3 regions of the Kluyvera sp. 142486 genome follow, and region 2 is predicted to be linked to each of the others. Evidence: predicted binding sites of a transcription regulator. Region 2 holds the regulator's gene; each other region holds the start of a gene.
What was found. Region 2 encodes Fur, which represses iron uptake genes when iron is present. Its sites were predicted from a motif close to ATAATAATGAGAACNACTATCAA; they were not measured.
Positions count from the first base shown of each region.

Region 1: a site for Fur is predicted at 3,207-3,229, ahead of fepB (Fe2+-enterobactin ABC transporter substrate-binding protein). Genes of this name have one in related genera too.
Region 3: a site for Fur is predicted at 1,612-1,634, ahead of fes (enterochelin esterase). Genes of this name have one in related genera too.

Region 1 is NZ_JBKHUI010000002.1:2,804-8,418, reverse strand. Features, by position in the region: gene fepD (Fe(3+)-siderophore ABC transporter permease) at 1-614, opposite strand, end outside; gene entS (enterobactin transporter EntS) at 725-1,963, shown strand; gene fepB (Fe2+-enterobactin ABC transporter substrate-binding protein) at 2,063-3,022, opposite strand; gene entC (isochorismate synthase EntC) at 3,256-4,437, shown strand; gene entE ((2,3-dihydroxybenzoyl)adenylate synthase EntE) at 4,594-5,615, shown strand, end outside.
Region 2 is NZ_JBKHUI010000004.1:268,284-273,898, reverse strand. Features, by position in the region: gene glnS (glutamine--tRNA ligase) at 1-151, shown strand, start outside; gene chiP (chitoporin ChiP) at 617-2,023, shown strand; gene chiQ (ChiQ/YbfN family lipoprotein) at 2,073-2,408, shown strand; gene fur (ferric iron uptake transcriptional regulator) at 2,522-2,974, opposite strand; gene fldA (flavodoxin FldA) at 3,266-3,796, opposite strand; gene ybfE (LexA regulated protein) at 3,947-4,240, opposite strand; gene ybfF (esterase) at 4,370-5,134, opposite strand; gene seqA (replication initiation negative regulator SeqA) at 5,317-5,615, shown strand, end outside.
Region 3 is NZ_JBKHUI010000002.1:14,482-20,096, forward strand. Features, by position in the region: gene entF (enterobactin non-ribosomal peptide synthetase EntF) at 1-109, opposite strand, end outside; gene ACLGE8_RS02325 (MbtH family protein) at 106-324, opposite strand; gene fes (enterochelin esterase) at 340-1,554, opposite strand; gene ACLGE8_RS02335 (TonB-dependent siderophore receptor) at 1,750-4,023, shown strand; gene entD (enterobactin synthase subunit EntD) at 4,071-4,694, shown strand; gene ACLGE8_RS02345 (AbgT family transporter) at 4,886-5,615, shown strand, end outside.

The sequences.
Region 1 (5,615 bases), on a different contig from region 2:
ATCAGCACCGGGATCAGCACCGTTTTCAGGGGTTGCAGGGTGCGAATATCCAATGAACCGGCCTGCCAGAAGCGCAGCTGATCGTAGACATCCTGATTGAGCAGGGCGATGCCGCTGGAGAAACCTTCCAGCACGGCGGCGAGCGCCACGCCTGCCAGCGTTAAGCGCACCGGGCTAAGCTGGCCGCCGCCCTGGCTGCCGGTAAAGGCGACGATTAATGAGGCCACCAAGGCGCCGCAAAAGGCCATCGCCAGCTGTTCCTGCGGCGAAGTAATGCCGAGCAGCGCTGCCCCTAACACGATGGCAAAGCTAGCGCCGGCGTTAACGCCAAGAATGCCGGGATCGGCAAGCGGGTTGCGGGTGAGGGTTTGCATCAGCGCCCCGGCAAGCCCCAGCGCGCCACCGGCCAGCAGACCGGCCAGCGTTCGCGGCAGTCGGGCATCAAGCACGATGGTGCAGTCGGCGCCCTGGCAGGTGCCACTAAGCGCGTCGATAACGACGTGAACCGGGAGCGGCTTAGCACCAATCAATAAACTGAGCGTGGCGGCGAGAAACAGCAGTATCAACAATCCAGGCAGCGCAAGGGCGCGCAGCACCGGGGTGGAAAACGACATGGCGACATCCCTGATTTGATAATGATAGTAATTATCGTTATCTATCTTATTCGCTTATGTTAGCATGAGCGCCCTCGGAAAGGGTAAGAAAAAACGTTCAAGGTTTTGTAATGAATCGACAATCCTGGCTGCTGAATCTGAGCCTGCTAAAAACGCATCCGGCCTTTCGCGCCGTCTTTATTGCTCGCTTTATCTCCATTCTCTCGCTTGGCCTGCTCGGCGTGGCGGTACCCGTTCAAATCCAGATGATGACCCACTCCACCTGGCAGGTGGGGCTTTCGGTCACGCTGACCGGCGGGGCGATGTTTGTCGGGCTGATGGTCGGCGGCGTGCTGGCTGATCGCTACGAGCGCCGCAAGCTGATTCTGCTGGCGCGCGGTACCTGCGGCGTGGGGTTTATCGGCCTGTGGCTGAACGCGCTGCTGCCGGAGCCGTCGCTGGTGGCGATTTATCTGCTGGGATTATGGGATGGTTTCTTTGCCTCGCTGGGCGTAACGGCGCTGCTGGCCGCGACGCCTGCGCTGGTGGGGCGTGAAAACCTGATGCAGGCCGGGGCGATCACCATGCTGACGGTGCGCCTGGGTTCGGTGATTTCGCCGATGGTCGGCGGCCTGCTGCTGGCTTCCGGTGGCGTGTCGTGGAACTACCTGCTGGCGGCGCTGGGTACTTTTATCACCACGTTGACGCTGCTGCGTTTACCGCAGCTGCCGCCACCGCCGCAGAAGCGCGAACATCCGTTCTCTTCCCTGGTGGCCGGGTTCCGTTTTCTGCTCGGTAGCCCGCTGATTGGCGGCATTGCGCTGCTGGGCGGGCTGGTGACGATGGCCAGCGCCGTGCGCGTGCTTTATCCCGCGCTGGCGCAGGGCTGGCAGATGTCGGCGGCACAGATTGGCCTGCTGTATGCGGCTATCCCACTGGGGGCGGCTTTTGGTGCGCTCACCAGCGGAAGGCTAGCGCAGAACGAGCGTCCGGGCTGGATCATGCTGCTGGCGACGGTTGGCGCGTTTGTGGCGATCGGGCTGTTTGCCATGATGCCGCACTGGGCGTTGGGGATGGTCTGTCTGGCGCTGTTTGGCTGGCTGAGCGCCATCAGTTCGCTGCTGCAATATACCTTGATTCAGACCCAGACGCCGGAAGCGATGCTCGGGCGCATTAACGGGCTGTGGACGGCGCAGAACGTCACCGGTGATGCCATCGGCGCGGCGCTGCTCGGCGGGCTGGGGGCGATGTTGACCCCGGTGGCGTCGGCAAGCGTGAGCGGCTGGGGGCTGGCGATGGTTGGTGGGATTTTGCTGTTGGTGCTGGGCGAGTTGCGACGGTTCCGGCGCGAGATCCCGGAGTCGGCGTAAACGCTTCGTCCGGGATGCCGGATGGCGGCTTCGCCTTATCCGGCCTACTGAAACCGTGTAGCCCGGCCAGGCGAAGCGCCGCCGGGAACGGCTCGGAGCTTAACCAAACAGCGCCGACAACCGTGCTAACACTCGCGTCGCACTGTAATAATCAAGGCGGAACGTCTCGGTGCCTAACGCGTAAACCTGTTTCTCTTTTACCGCGGGCAGGTGCGCCAGCAGCGGGTTGGCGTAGATCGCGTCCACGTCTTTCTGGTCACCGGCGAACAGGAACAGGCTGTTACCGTTCAGACCGGTTGCCAGGTTTTCACCGCCAAGCTGGATGATGTCGTGGCGTTTACCCTGGCTTTGGCTGGCGTGCAGACCTTCCGGCAGCGTAGCAAGGGTAAAGCCGAGCTGGGAGAGGAATTGCCCCTGCGCGGACTCGCTGGTCCACAGGTTGGCGCTATGCGCGGCGGCGGTATAGACCAGCGCGCTTACCGGCTGCGGCGGCAGTTTCATCTGCTGTTTCACCGTCGCCAGTTGCTTATCAAACTCGGCTATACGCGCGGCAGCCTGCTTCTCCTGCCCGGTAATGGTACCAAGCTGGGTTAACAGCGCCTGCCAGCTTTTATCGTCGTAGTTAACGATAAGCGTTGGGGCGATGGTGGAGAGCTGGTCGTACAGCGCCAGCGCGGAGTCGCCGCCGGTAGCGCTAATCAGGATCAGGTCCGGCATTTGTGCGGCGACGGCTTCAGCGCTTGGTTCGCCGATATAAAGACGGGATACCTTACGCGCTTTTGCGACGTCGCCCCACTGGCGCAGGAAGCCCTGATCATCGGCTACGCGGTTATTAGGTGTAGTCGCGCCGCTAGCAATCACCGGCGCATCAATCGCCAGCAGAGAACCGGTGAGGGTGACGCTGGTGGAAACGATGCGCGTCGGCTTGTGCTCCAGCGTGTGGACGCCGTGGCTGTCGCTAATCTGGCGCGGCCATTCGGCTGCCTGGGCTGAGGATATTCCTAAAACACTGAAACCGGCGATGAGCGCGACGGTGCGCCATAAAGCGGAGAAATTCACGAATAAGCATCCTGATTGTTATTGGTTAATGCTTCTCATTTTCAACTATTGTTCGCGCTGGATGCAAGCCCTCTTCCATCGTCGGGGCAGGGCAATATCAGGGCTACGCGCTTTTTATTAAGCACAAGATGCTGCTTAGCGCTGTTGACATACGAGGCGTTTACTTTTAGGTTACCCAACCAAAATATAAATGATAATTATTCGTAATATCTTTATCGTTTTTGGAGGATGATATGGAAACGTCACTTGCTGCGGATACACAAGAACAACACCACCAGGCTACGCTCTCGGCCGATAGCTTTTTCTTTATGTCGCCGTTCCGTAGTTTTACCACCTCGGGCTGCTTTCAGCGCTTCACCTGCCCGGCTGAAGGCGGCGATGCGCCAGATAGCGCATTCCAGCAGGGGCTAGCCTCGGCGTTTGCCGCAGCCAAAGCCGCCGGGATTGCCAATCCGGTGATGGTCGGTGCCATCCCGTTCGACACCACGCAGCCTTCCGCGCTGTATATCCCTGAACGCTGTGACGCGTTTTCGCGTACCGCAAAGCAACACTCTTCCCGCTATCACGCCTCGCGCGATCCGCTGGCGGTTGTGGCGCGCCGTGAAATCCCCGAAAGCCCGCTGTTCCTCGATATGGTAGCCCGCGCGGCGGCGCTGACTGCGACCCCGCAGGTCAATAAAGTGGTGCTTTCCCGCCTGATTGATATTGAAGCCGAGCAGACGCTGGACAGCGGCGCGCTGCTGGAGCGTCTGGTGGCGCAAAACCCGGCGAGCTTTAACTTTCACGTGCCGCTGCCGGATGGCGGCGTGCTGCTGGGCGCGAGCCCGGAACTGCTGCTGCGTAAAGAAGGGGCGATGTTCCATTCTCTGCCGCTGGCGGGCTCCGCGCGCCGTCAGCCGGACGACATGCTGGATCGCGAAGCGGGTAATCGCCTGCTGGCTTCAGAAAAAGACCGTCACGAGCATGAGTTGGTGACCCAGTCGATGAAAAAGACGCTGGCACCGCGCAGCCTGCAGCTTACGCTGCCGAGCACGCCGCAGTTGATCACCACGCCAACCTTGTGGCACCTCGCGACGCCAATTGAAGGCCAGGCCAAAGCGGAAGAAAACGCACTGACGCTGGCCTGCCTGCTGCACCCAACGCCGGCGTTGAGCGGTTTCCCGCATCAGGCGGCGAAGCAGCTGATTGCTGAACTGGAGCCGTTCGAGCGAGACCTGTTCGGCGGCATTGTCGGCTGGTGTGACGCCGAAGGTAACGGCGAGTGGGTAGTGACTATCCGCTGCGCGCGCGTTAAAGCCAATAGCGTGCGTCTGTTTGCCGGGGCGGGCATTGTGCCGGCGTCATCGCCGGAGTCCGAGTGGCGTGAAACCGGCGTCAAACTTTCGACCATGCTAAATGTTTTCGGCCTGCATTAAGAGCCTATCCCATTAGGCTATTTTATTCGCCATTTTGGCGCCGGGCAGTGCTCGAAATCCTCACGTACTATGTGTACGTTCCGGTTTCTGCACGCTGTCCGATGTCAAACTGGCTTCAACAATTACGCCTACAGGGATAGGCGGCAAGGAATCAGAATGACCGTGGAATTTACCCGCTGGCCGGATGCGCTGGCGGCGCGCTACCGCGAAAAAGGCTACTGGCAGGATCTGCCGCTCACCGAAATGCTGACCCGCCACGCGGACAGCGACGCGGTTGCGGTGATTGATGGCGACCATCAGATTAGCTATCGCCAGCTGAATCATTACGTCGATAACCTGGCGGCTTCGTTGCAGCACAAAGGCCTTAAGCGTGGCGAAACCGCGCTGGTGCAGTTGGGCAATATCGTCGAGTTTTACATCACGCTGTTTGCGCTGCTGAAACTGGGCGTGGCGCCGGTGAACGCGCTGTTCAGCCATCAGCGCAGCGAGCTGAACGCCTACGCCGAGCAGATTGCCCCGGCGGCGCTGATTGCTGACCGTTCGCATACGTTGTTTAGTGACGATAGTTTCCTCAACGCGTTTTGCGAACAACATCGCTCCCTGCGCATGGTGCTGCTGCGCAAAGGCGAGGGTGAACACGCGCTGGAAGCGGCGATTGCGCGTCCGGCCGTTGATTTTACCCCAACGCCCACCGCCGCCGACGAAGTGGCCTTTTTTCAGCTTTCCGGCGGCAGTACCGGCACGCCGAAGCTTATCCCCCGCACCCACAACGACTATTACTACAGCATTCGCCGCAGTAATGAGATTTGCCGCTTTGATGCGCAGACGCGCTATCTGTGCGCGATCCCGTCGGCGCATAACTACGCCATGAGCTCGCCTGGTGCGCTGGGTGTGTTCCTGGCGCAAGGCACGGTGGTGCTGGCGGCTGACCCAAGCGCCACGCTTTGCTTCCCGTTGATTGAAAAGCATCAGGTCAACGTGGCGGCGCTGGTGCCGCCTGCGGTCAGCCTGTGGTTGCAGGCGATTACCGAGTGGGGGAGCAACGCCCAGCTACGTTCGCTGACGCTGCTCCAGGTGGGCGGCGCGCGTCTGTCTGCGACCCTGGCGGCACGTATTCCGGCGGAGATTGGCTGCCAGCTGCAGCAGGTCTTCGGCATGGCGGAAGGGCTGGTGAACTA
Region 2 (5,615 bases):
CTACGCTGAGCCTTCTCTGCAGGCCGCTGAGGCCGGTAAAGCGTTCCAGTTCGAGCGTGAGGGTTACTTCTGCCTCGACAGCCGTTATACCACCGCAGAGAAGCTGGTATTTAACCGCACCGTCGGTCTGCGTGATACCTGGGTAGGTTAATTCCTTACCCTGATAAAAACGCCGCGCTTGCGGCGTTTTTTTTCGCCTGCCGCCAGAGGTTCTCTTTCACTGAATGATAATGTTACTTTCGGATGAAAAATACGATCTCTTATAGTTTCGCGAAGCGAATTAATGCAATTATTCTACCTCTAAGTATCCCCGCGCTTTTAATCCCGCTTGTTACAAAAGTCTAATGTAAACGGTCTCATTCACATTTTTATCAGGCCCGGCAAGGCTTGGCGCGAAGATGTTGCAGTAACGCACCCTGTTACAAATGGAAACCAAATATGTGCGCTTTGTCATAATCCTGCACTCTCGTTGCGGAAAAGGATTGATAATTCGCGTCGCGAAAAATAGTCTGTAGGTGTAGTGAAACACAATTTCTTAGCAGTACCTTTTTATCAGTTTTATTTTTTTGCCTTCTGCTTTGCAGCGGCATTTTTAAAAGTCAAAGAGGATATAACTATGCGTACGTTTAGTGGCAAACGTAGTACGCTGGCGCTGGCTATCGCCGGTGTGACAGCAATGTCAGGCTTTATGATGACTCCGGAAGCAAAAGCAGAAGGCTTCATCGACGATTCTACACTGACCGGCGGCATCTATTACTGGCAGCGCGAACGTGACCGTAAAGACGTTACCGATCACGATAAATATAAAACCAACCTTTCTCACTCCACCTGGAATGCCAACCTCGACTTCCAGTCTGGCTATGCTGCCGACATGTTCGGTATTGATATTGCTGCGTTCACCGCGATTGAAATGGCGGAAGATAACGGCAGTGGTCACCCGAACGAAATTGCGTTCTCTTCTAAGAACAAAGGCTACAGCGAAGACTACAGCGGCGATAAGAGCGGTATCAGCCTGTACAAAGCGGCAGCTAAATTTAAATTAGGGCCAACATGGGCTCGCGCAGGTTACATCCAGCCAACCGGTCAAACGCTGCTGGCACCACACTGGAGCTTTATGCCTGGTACCTATCAGGGTGCTGAAGCCGGTGCTAACTTCGACTACGGCGATGCTGGCGCGCTGAGCTTCTCCTACATGTGGACGAACAACTACAAGGCGCCATGGCACCTTGAAATGGACAACTTCTATCAGAACGATAAGAAGACCAAAGTCGATTACCTGCACTCCATCGGTGCGAAATACGATTTCAAAAATGACCTCGTGCTGGAAGCCGCATTTGGTCAGGCGGAAGGCTATATCGATCAGTACTTCGCCAAAGGTAGCTACAAATTTGATATCCCTGGCGGCCCGCTGACCACCAGCTATCAGTTCTACGGTACGCGTGACAAGGTGAGCGATCACGGCGTCAACGATATCTATGACGGTACCGCGTGGCTGCAAGCGTTAACCTTCGGCTACAAGCTGCAAGAAGTGTTCGACTTCCGTCTGGAAGGGACCTGGGTTAAAGCAGAGGGTCAGCAGGGTTACTTCCTGCAGCGTATGACGCCAACCTACGCGTCCTCTAACGGTCGTCTGGATATCTGGTGGGATAACCGCTCTGACTTCAACGCCAACGGCGAAAAAGCGGTCTTCTTTGGCACCATGTATGATCTGAAAAACTGGGATCTGCCGGGTTGGGCGGTGGGTGCTTCTTACGTTTACGCATGGGATGCTAAGCCAGCGACCTGGCAGATGAGCCCGGACGAGTTCTACGACAAGAATAACAAGATCAAAGAGTCTGCCTACAGCCTCGATGTGGCCTACACCGTACAGGATGGCCGCGCAAAAGGCACGCTGTTCAAACTGCACTTCACTCAGTATGACAACCACTCCGATATTCCAAGCTGGGGCGGCGGTTACGGCAACATCTTCCAGGATGAGCGTGACGTGAAATTTATGGTTATCGCACCGTTCACTATTTTCTGATGCTAACGCGGCAGGGGGAGACCTCTGCCGCTGTTAAGAGGCTCATCGTATGAAAAAATTGATTATTGTTGCGCTGATGGCCGCTGGGTTAACCGCCTGTGCGCAATCACCTGCACCGAAGGAAGATAGCAAGCTGAAGGATGCCTACAGCGCCTGTATTAACACTGCAGAAGGCAACCCGGATAAAATTCAGGCCTGCCAGAGCGTGCTAAATGTGCTGAAGCAAGAGAAAGCGCACGAGCAGTTCGCAAACCAGGAAAGCGTGCGCGTTATTGATTACCAGAAATGCATTAACGCCAGAAAAATGGGTAATGACGAAGCGGTAGCGAAGAACTGCGATAAGATTTGGCAGGAAATTCGCAGCAACAACACGCCACAGAAATAAGCTTATGCTGACAACAAAAAACCGCTGCTTGCAGCGGTTTTTTTATGGATATCGTAAAGCAGGGCATAAAAAAACCAGCGCTTAGGCTGGTTTTCGAGACGCACACAGTACGCTTATTTTGCTACCGCGTCATGCGCGTGTTCATCTTCACGGCAGTCGCCTTCAGCGCAGTGACCGTAAAGATAAAGACTGTGGTTCGTTAAGCGGATACCGTGCTTCGACGCGATTTCACGCTGGCGAGCTTCAATGGAATCATCGCTGAACTCGATCACTTTGCCGCAGTCGAGGCAGATCAGGTGATCGTGGTGATGCTGTTGGGTCAGCTCGAAAACGGATTTACCGCCTTCAAAGTTGTGACGGGTGACGATACCGGCGTCATCAAACTGGTTCAATACGCGGTAAACCGTGGCTAAACCAATCTCTTCACCCATGTCGATCAGGCGTTTGTATAAGTCTTCCGCGCTGACATGGTGGTTATCCGGTTCCTGAAGGACTTCCAGAATCTTTAACCGTGGAAGTGTGACTTTCAGGCCAGCCTTCTTTAATGCGGTGTTATTGTCAGTCATGCGGAATCTGTCCTGTTGCTAAACGATTAACTTCCATCAGCGAAAGTATCACAGAGAATGCACCCGAATTAATGCGTCTCATTATAGAATGACCCTATTGAAATGAAAACAGCAAGAGCCGGGTAAACTAAGCTTTCAAAAACGAGGCTTCACCGACAAACTGACGATGAGACCGCGCTAAATCAGAAGATATTGTACAGGTATGCGCTCAAAAGTTAAAAAATTGTAGCTATTATTTTAATTGCTTTTACCTATTAATGCGGCACGATTTATCATCGTGCCGCAGGATAATCAGGCGTTTTTGATCTCATCCAGGTGCAGCTCTTCTGCAACCTGCTTAACCCATTTTTCAACGCGCTCGGCGGTCAGTTCTGGCTGACGGTCTTCATCGATAGCCAGACCCACAAAGTGGTCGTCATCTGCCAGACCTTTAGACGCTTCGAAATGGTAGCCCGCGGTCGGCCAGTGGCCTACGATAGTCGCGCCGCGTGGTTCAATGATGTCGCGAATGGTGCCCAGTGCGTCGCAGAAGTATTCCGCGTAGTCTTCCTGGTCGCCGCAGCCAAACAGCGCAACCAGCTTACCGTTGAAGTCCACTTCTTCTAGCGTAGGGAAGAAGTCATCCCAGTCGCACTGCGCTTCACCGTAGTACCAGGTTGGGATACCCAGCAGCAGAATGTCGAATGCTTCCAGATCTTCCTTGCTGCTCTTGGCAATGTCGTGAACGTCAGCGACATCTTTACCAAGCTGTTTTTGAATCATTTTTGCGATATTTTCGGTGTTCCCGGTATCGCTACCGAAAAAGATGCCAACGATTGCCATGAGTAAAATAACCTCTTGAAACTTAATGATATGGTGGTGGCTTATTGCCCACAGATAAGGGCAATCATAGCAGAACAGAGAGGTGCGCGGAAACCGCTATCGTGCCGGACTGCACACTCTGCTACATGAAAGCGTATTTTGGGGGATTTTTCAGACTTTCCCCTGTCCGTGCAGTTGGGCCAGTTGGCTCATCAGAATCTCTTCGATGAGTTCACTCCGGCTCATATCACGGGCAGTCGCCAGCTCGTTGAGTGCATCAACGGCTTCGTTGTTCAGCTTCAGCTCCACGCGCTTCAGACCGCGCACTTTGTCGCGTTTTAACTGATTACGCTTATTAATGCGCAGCTGTTCGTCACGCGAAAGCGGATTGGTTTTTGGTCTTCCCGGCCGACGCTCATTTGCGAACAAATCTAAGGTCGTACGGTCCGTTTGTTCTTTTGCCATGGTTCTGAGTGACTTCGGGGAAACAAGCTACCGGGCGGTGCCCGGTGCAGACAGCGCGCAATCATACATCAGTGGGGCCCACACGCCAACGACCACGGCCATTCTGGCGCGCGGTCGATGCATTTTTAATCACTCGGCGAGGTAGCGACGAATCGCTCGCAGCACCGCTTCCGGTTTTTCGGCATGAACCCAGTGGCCCGCGCCGGCAATAACATGCGCTTTTGCCTGCGGGAACTGAGCCAGCAGCGTGTCACGATAGGCTTCGGTCACGTACGGCGAATTGCCGCCAGGGATGAACAGGGCAGGGTGGTCCCAGGCCGGGATAGTCTCCCAGCCAACGATATGCGGGTACTGTTCCCACAGCACAGGCACGTTAAATCGCCAGGCACCGTCAACAAAGGATTTCAGCAGGAACTGAATCACGCCTTCTTCTTTAAGGTACTCGCGCATCACCGTGGCGGCCTGCTGGCGGGTTGCCACGCCCGCGTTAGTCACCGCATTAATGGCGGCAAAAATCTCATCGTGACGACGGACCTGATAATTCACGGGGGCAATATCAATCGCCACTAGTCGGTCGATGCGTTCTGGGGCCAGCGCGGTGAGCGCCATCACCGCTTTACCGCCCATGGAATGGCCGATAACCGTCGCTTTCTCAATGCCGTTAGCATCGAGGGTATCGAGCAGATCCTGCGCCATTGCGGAGTAGGTCATCTCATCGGCACGCGGCGACAAACCGTGGTTACGCATGTCTACCTGGAGGATATCGTGGTCGGAGACCAGGTCGCGCGCCAGGATGCCAAGATTGTCCAGACTACCGAACAGCCCGTGGACGAGAACGATGGGAGAATTATTGTGCAGGTTTTGTGCAGATTGCGCTCGGACATTCAATTTCATAGCAAAGTTCTTTTTTTCGCATTGTCGGGTTAGGGTATCATGTTGGACATTCTAACGCTCAGGGGCAAGAGAGGAACTCCTCCGAATTTTGCCGTCTTCCTGGTTTGGCGCTACCCGCTGTTGGGTTTTGACTTTATAATCCCAATGAATTGTATTCAGAAAAATTATCGCACCGGATTAAGATGAAAACGATCGAAGTTGATGACGAGCTCTATCGCTATATTGCGGCTCACACTCTGCACATTGGCGAGAGCGCGTCCGACATTTTACGGCGTATGCTGAAATTCTCCGCCGCTTCCCAGCCCGTGGCTGCTGCCGCTGCGCCGGTCGTCAAAGCAGAACCGGCTCCCGCTCCGGCCCCGGCTGCTGCTCCCGTTGCTGACGTGAAAACGGTAAAAACCGCCAAAGATAAAGTTCGTGCTATGCGTGAGCTGCTGCTCTCTGATGAGTATGCAGAACAGAAGAAAGCGGTTAACCGCTT
Region 3 (5,615 bases), on a different contig from region 2:
CGTTCAGCTCAACGTAGTGCGCCACGCTCCAGGCGTTAGGTAATGTCGACAGCGCTTCCGCCATCCAGATCCCCGGTTGAGCGGCAATCAGCGGTAAACGCGGGCTCATGAGCGGCCTCCAGCGGCGGAGAAATGGTCAGGATAAAGCGTCGTCCAGTTATGGGTGAGCCAGGCGTTGCATGCCTCAAGTGGCTGCGGCTCGCAGACCACCGTCCAGCCTTCCGGCACTGAACACTGCTGGGGCCAGAGGCTGAACTGCCGTTGAGGATTTTGCAGAAGGTAAAACTGCCCTTGCGCCACGTCGAAGGGGTTACTGACTTGCATACCAAACTCCTGTCGTTAATCGCGCGTTGCCGCCTGGGGGTTCCAGAGCGTTATCAGCCCGGCGGTCAGCCCGCCGCGCCAGCAAAGCGCATCATGTCCGCCATCAACCTGATGCCAGAAAATCGGCTGCTGTGTGCGCTGTAACTGCGCCAAAAGCGCCTGGTTGGCGCGAAAAATAATCGGTTCACGGATGCCCGCTTCCAGCACAATCCGCAGCCCCTGCGGGTTCAACTCACCGCTTTCAAGCTGCTGTATAACTTCTCCGGTCTGCTGCCCGCCGCGATGCGGCCACCAGTACGAGCCCGACTGGCTAAGCACGCAGCCAAAGCGTTCCGGCCAATGCAGCCCGGCGTAAAGCGCAGAGAGACCGCCGAAGCTTTGCCCGGCAACGATCGTCCGGTCAGCGCGGTTGCTGAACGGCGCTATTGTCTGTACCTGCGGCAGCAATTCCTGCTGCACCGCCAGCCAGAAATCCGCATTGCAGGGCAGTTCGACGCTGCGGAGCGCGTTATCAATCACGTCAATCAGCAGATAGACCGCGGCGGGCAGTTTTTTGGCTTCGGTGAGCGAGGTTAACGCGGGCCATACCGGCATGCTTTCGGCCCAGAACTGGCCGTCGAGCAGCACCGCCAGCGGTCTCTCGGTTTCGTTGACGTCGCCGGTGGTAAAAATCCACACCCGACGCTGGTTACCCAGCCGTTCGCTTTGCCAGGTGATGCACTGCGGTTCGGGCCAGATTGTCGCAGGTGCAGACCAGCCGGGCTGTTCCGGGGCCTGCGGCATTTCCAGCGCGGAAACCGCATGGCCGCGCCCGCCCTTCCAGCTTTGTGGATTCAGCGGGTCAGAGATGGCCTGCGGCAACAGCTTGCGCCAGCCTTCGCGCAGCTTCTGACGATCGGGCTCGGCGGCGGTAAAAATGTCAGGGGAGAAATCATCGTCGCGCTCGCTGGGAGCAAAGCAGTAGCTGCCGCGCCAGGTGGATGGCAGCGTGGTTGTCCAGCGCCAGACGTCGGTATCGGGAACACGTTCAAGAGTCTGCGGGGCAGAGTTGTGGTGGTGATCGGTGACGCCGGTAATGTAAATCCATACCCGGCGAATAGGCGATGTAAGCGGGCCTCCAGCAGGGTCGCGCCACCAGAACGTGACACGATAATTATCATCAACCCGTTCATATTGTGGGCCTTTTATGGTTTCCCACCACGCATCACTTCCTGTTGCTAACTTTTCCACCACGTTAACCCCATGTTTCTTGTGGAATTTATTTTTACATCTTAAAATTTATTGATAATATTATTGATAACTATTTGCATTTGCAATAGCGTATTGCCGCGCACTTTCACATGCTTCTGGCATACAACCTTGCCGCGTCTCCCCTTTTGGGAATGGATCACGACGGGACGTTGGCGACGAAAAGCAGGACACACAATGAATAATAAAATCAAATCCCTGGCCTTCCTGGTCAACCTGGGTATTTATGGCGTTGCATCTCCGGCTTTTGCCGCCGAGACTACCAGCAATAAAGACGTCGACGGTGAAACCATGGTCGTGACCGCTGCCGAGCAGAACCTGCAGGCACCGGGCGTCTCCACCATCACCGCCGACGAAATTCGCAAGCGCCCACCGGCTCGCGATGTTTCTGAAATCATCCGTACCATGCCGGGCGTTAACCTGACCGGTAACTCCACCAGCGGCCAGCGCGGTAACAACCGCCAGATCGATATTCGCGGTATGGGTCCGGAAAACACCCTGATTCTGATCGACGGCAAGCCGGTCACCAGCCGTAACTCGGTCCGTCAGGGCTGGCGTGGCGAGCGTGATACCCGTGGCGACACCGGCTGGGTGCCGCCAGAAATGATTGAACGCATTGAAGTCCTGCGTGGCCCAGCGGCTGCTCGTTACGGTAACGGCGCGGCGGGCGGCGTGGTGAATATCATCACCAAAAAAGGCGGTGATGAGTGGCACGGTTCCTGGAACACCTATTTCAACGCACCGGAGCACAAAGAAGAAGGCTCCACCAAGCGTACTAACTTCAGCCTGACTGGCCCGATGGGCGAAGGTTTCAGCTTCCGCCTGTACGGTAACCTCGATAAAACGCAGGCCGATGCCTGGGACATCAACGATGGGCATCAGTCAGAGCGTACCAAGGCCTACGCCGATACGATGCCAGCCGGTCGTGAAGGGGTGGAAAACAAGGACATCAACGGCCAGCTGCGCTGGGACTTTGCCCCGATGCAGTCGCTGGAATTTGAAGCGGGCTACAGCCGTCAGGGCAACCTGTACGCTGGAGATACCCAGAACACCAATAACGACAACACCGGCAAAGGCCTGGTGAAAAAATACTACGGTAAAGAGACTAACCGTATGTATCGCCAGAACTATGCGCTGACCTGGAACGGCGGCTGGGATAACGGCATCACCACCAGCAACTGGGCACAGTACGAACACACCCGTAACTCCCGTCTTGGTGAAGGTCTGGCCGGTGGCCTGGAAGGGCTGTTTAACAGCGACCAGTTCAGCGATACGGATCTGGCTGATGTGACGCTGCACAGTGAAATCAACATTCCATTCGATTTCGTGGTGAATCAGAACCTGACACTGGGCACCGAGTGGAACCAGCAGCGTATGAAGGACTCCAGTTCCAACACGCAGACCTTTATGGGCGGTAATATTCCGGGCTACAGCAGCACCGACCGTAGCCCGTATTCTCAGGCGGAGATCTTCTCGCTGTTTGCTGAGAACAACATGGAAGTGACCGACAGTACCATGCTGACCCCGGCGCTGCGCTTCGATCACCACAGCGTCGTGGGTAACAACTGGAGCCCATCGCTGAACCTGTCTCAGGGCTTAGGCGATGACTTCACGCTGAAAATGGGCATTGCTCGTGCTTATAAAGCACCGAGCCTGTATCAGCTCAACCCGAACTACATTCTGTACAGCAAAGGCCAGGGCTGTTACGCCACCGGCGCAGCTACCGGCATTGGCTGTTACATGCTGGGTAACGATGACCTGAAGGCCGAGACCAGTATCAACAAAGAAATTGGTCTGGAGTTCAAACGTGACGGCTGGCTGGCGGGCGTGACCTGGTTCCGTAACGATTACCGCAACAAAATTGAAGCGGGTACCACTCCGCTGAGCCGCACCTCCATTACCAGCGGCACGACCACCACCTACACCGACATCTACCAGTGGGAAAATATTCCTAAAGCGGTGGTTGAAGGGCTGGAAGGGACGCTGAACGTTCCGGTAAGCGAGACGGTGAGCTGGACCAACAACATCACCTACATGCTGCAAAGTAAGAACAAAGAGACCGGCGAACGTCTGTCGATCATTCCTGAGTACACGCTGAACTCTACTCTGAGCTGGCAGGTTCGTCAGGATGTGTCGCTGCAGTCTACCTTTACCTGGTACGGCAAACAGCAGCCTAAGAAATATGACTACCAGGGCAAACCGGTTACTGGCACCTCCGCCTCAGAAGTCAGCCCGTACAGCATCGTGGGCCTGAGCGCGACCTGGGACGTCAACAAAAACGTCAGCCTGACCGGCGGCGTGGACAACGTCTTCGACAAACGCCTGTGGCGTGAAGGTAACGCCCAGACCGTGAGCGACACCAAAACCGGTGCCTACATGGCCGGTGCGGGTGCTTACACCTACAACGAACCGGGCCGTACCTGGTACATGAGTATCAACACCCACTTCTGATAATCTGTTCTTCCCCTCCCCCTCCGGGGAGGGTTTTCAGGAGCCCTATGCTTACCCACCACAGCACGTTTCACGCCATTCAGCGTATCGACTTCCAGCCTGAAACCTTCGTACCGCAGGATCTGCTGTGGCTTCCCCATCACGCGCAGCTTTCCCGTACGGGTAAAAAACGTCAAACCGAGCATCTGGCCGGGCGCATTGCCGCCGTTTACGCACTACAAACCGTAGGTGAGAAATCAGTGCCAGGCATCGGAGAAAACCGTGAGCCGCTTTGGCCAGCCAGGATTTTTGGCAGCATCAGCCACTGTGGGCATACGGCACTGGCTATTGTCTCCCGCTTGCCCGTCGGAATTGATATGGAAGAAGCGCTAACTGATTCGCTTGCTGAATCTCTCGCAGACCAGATAGTTGATGGCCCAGAACTCACTTATCTCCGTGCCAATACGCTCCCCTTCCCACTGGCGTTGACGCTGGCCTTTTCCGCAAAAGAGAGTTTGTACAAAGCCCTTTCCGCCCATTACCCTCATCTGCTCCATTTTTACGATGCCGCCGTTACCCATCTTGACGCACAGCGCATTACCCTGCACGTCCCGACGATTAAACGCACGTTCACGCTTAACTGGTATGCCGCTGATGCCCAACGCATCATCACCCTATACCATCAGCCATAAATATGACCAGCCATCGAAAATACCGAACCAACCGCCAGTCATAACCTCGTTGATAAAATAAAAAATCAAAAAATGCGGCTTTAGTCAGATTTATCCACCACAAAAATATAGTTCCGCGCGGCAATTACCCCTATTATTCCTCTGAAACATTCATACAAACAATGAAACAATTGTCTGAATTAAGGAACCGAATGAATACCCAAACACGGACACGGAATGAAGTGGGTGAAAGCCGCCTGATGACGGGCTTTCTTAACGCGATTGAAAAAGCCGGTAACCGGTTACCCGAACCGGCGCTGATTTTCTTCTACTTTTTACTGGTGGTGATGGGCCTGTCGGCAGTGCTGTCGATGGTGACCTTTGATGTGATAAACCCGATGACCCAGGAAGCGGTGAAGGTGAATAACCTGCTCTCTCCTGAAGCGCTGACCAATACGCTGGCTAATATGGTCACCACCTTCACCGGCTTTGCACCGCTGGGGATCGTGCTGGTGGCAATGCTGGGCGTAGGCGTGGCGGAAAGCTCCGGCTTTATTAACGTCGCGCTGAAAAAGATGCTGCGCGTCACGCCAAAGCGCCTGCTGACGCCAATGCTGATTTTTGTGGCGATGTTCAGCCACGTGGCGGCAGATGCGGGCTACGTGCTGGTTATTCCGCTGGGCGCGATTATCTTTATGTCTGCCGGTCGTCACCCGCTGGTGGGGATTGCCGCCGCATTCTCCGGCGTATCCGGTGGCTTTGCTGCCAACATGGTACCCACCGGTAACGATGCGCTGCTGCAAGGCTTTACCCAGGCTGCCGCCCAACTGCTGGACAGCACCTACACCGTAAACACGCTGTGTAACCTGTTCTTCGGCATCGCCTCCTCCATCATCATTACGCTGGTTGGCTGGTGGGTCACCGAGCGTATCGTCGAGCCAC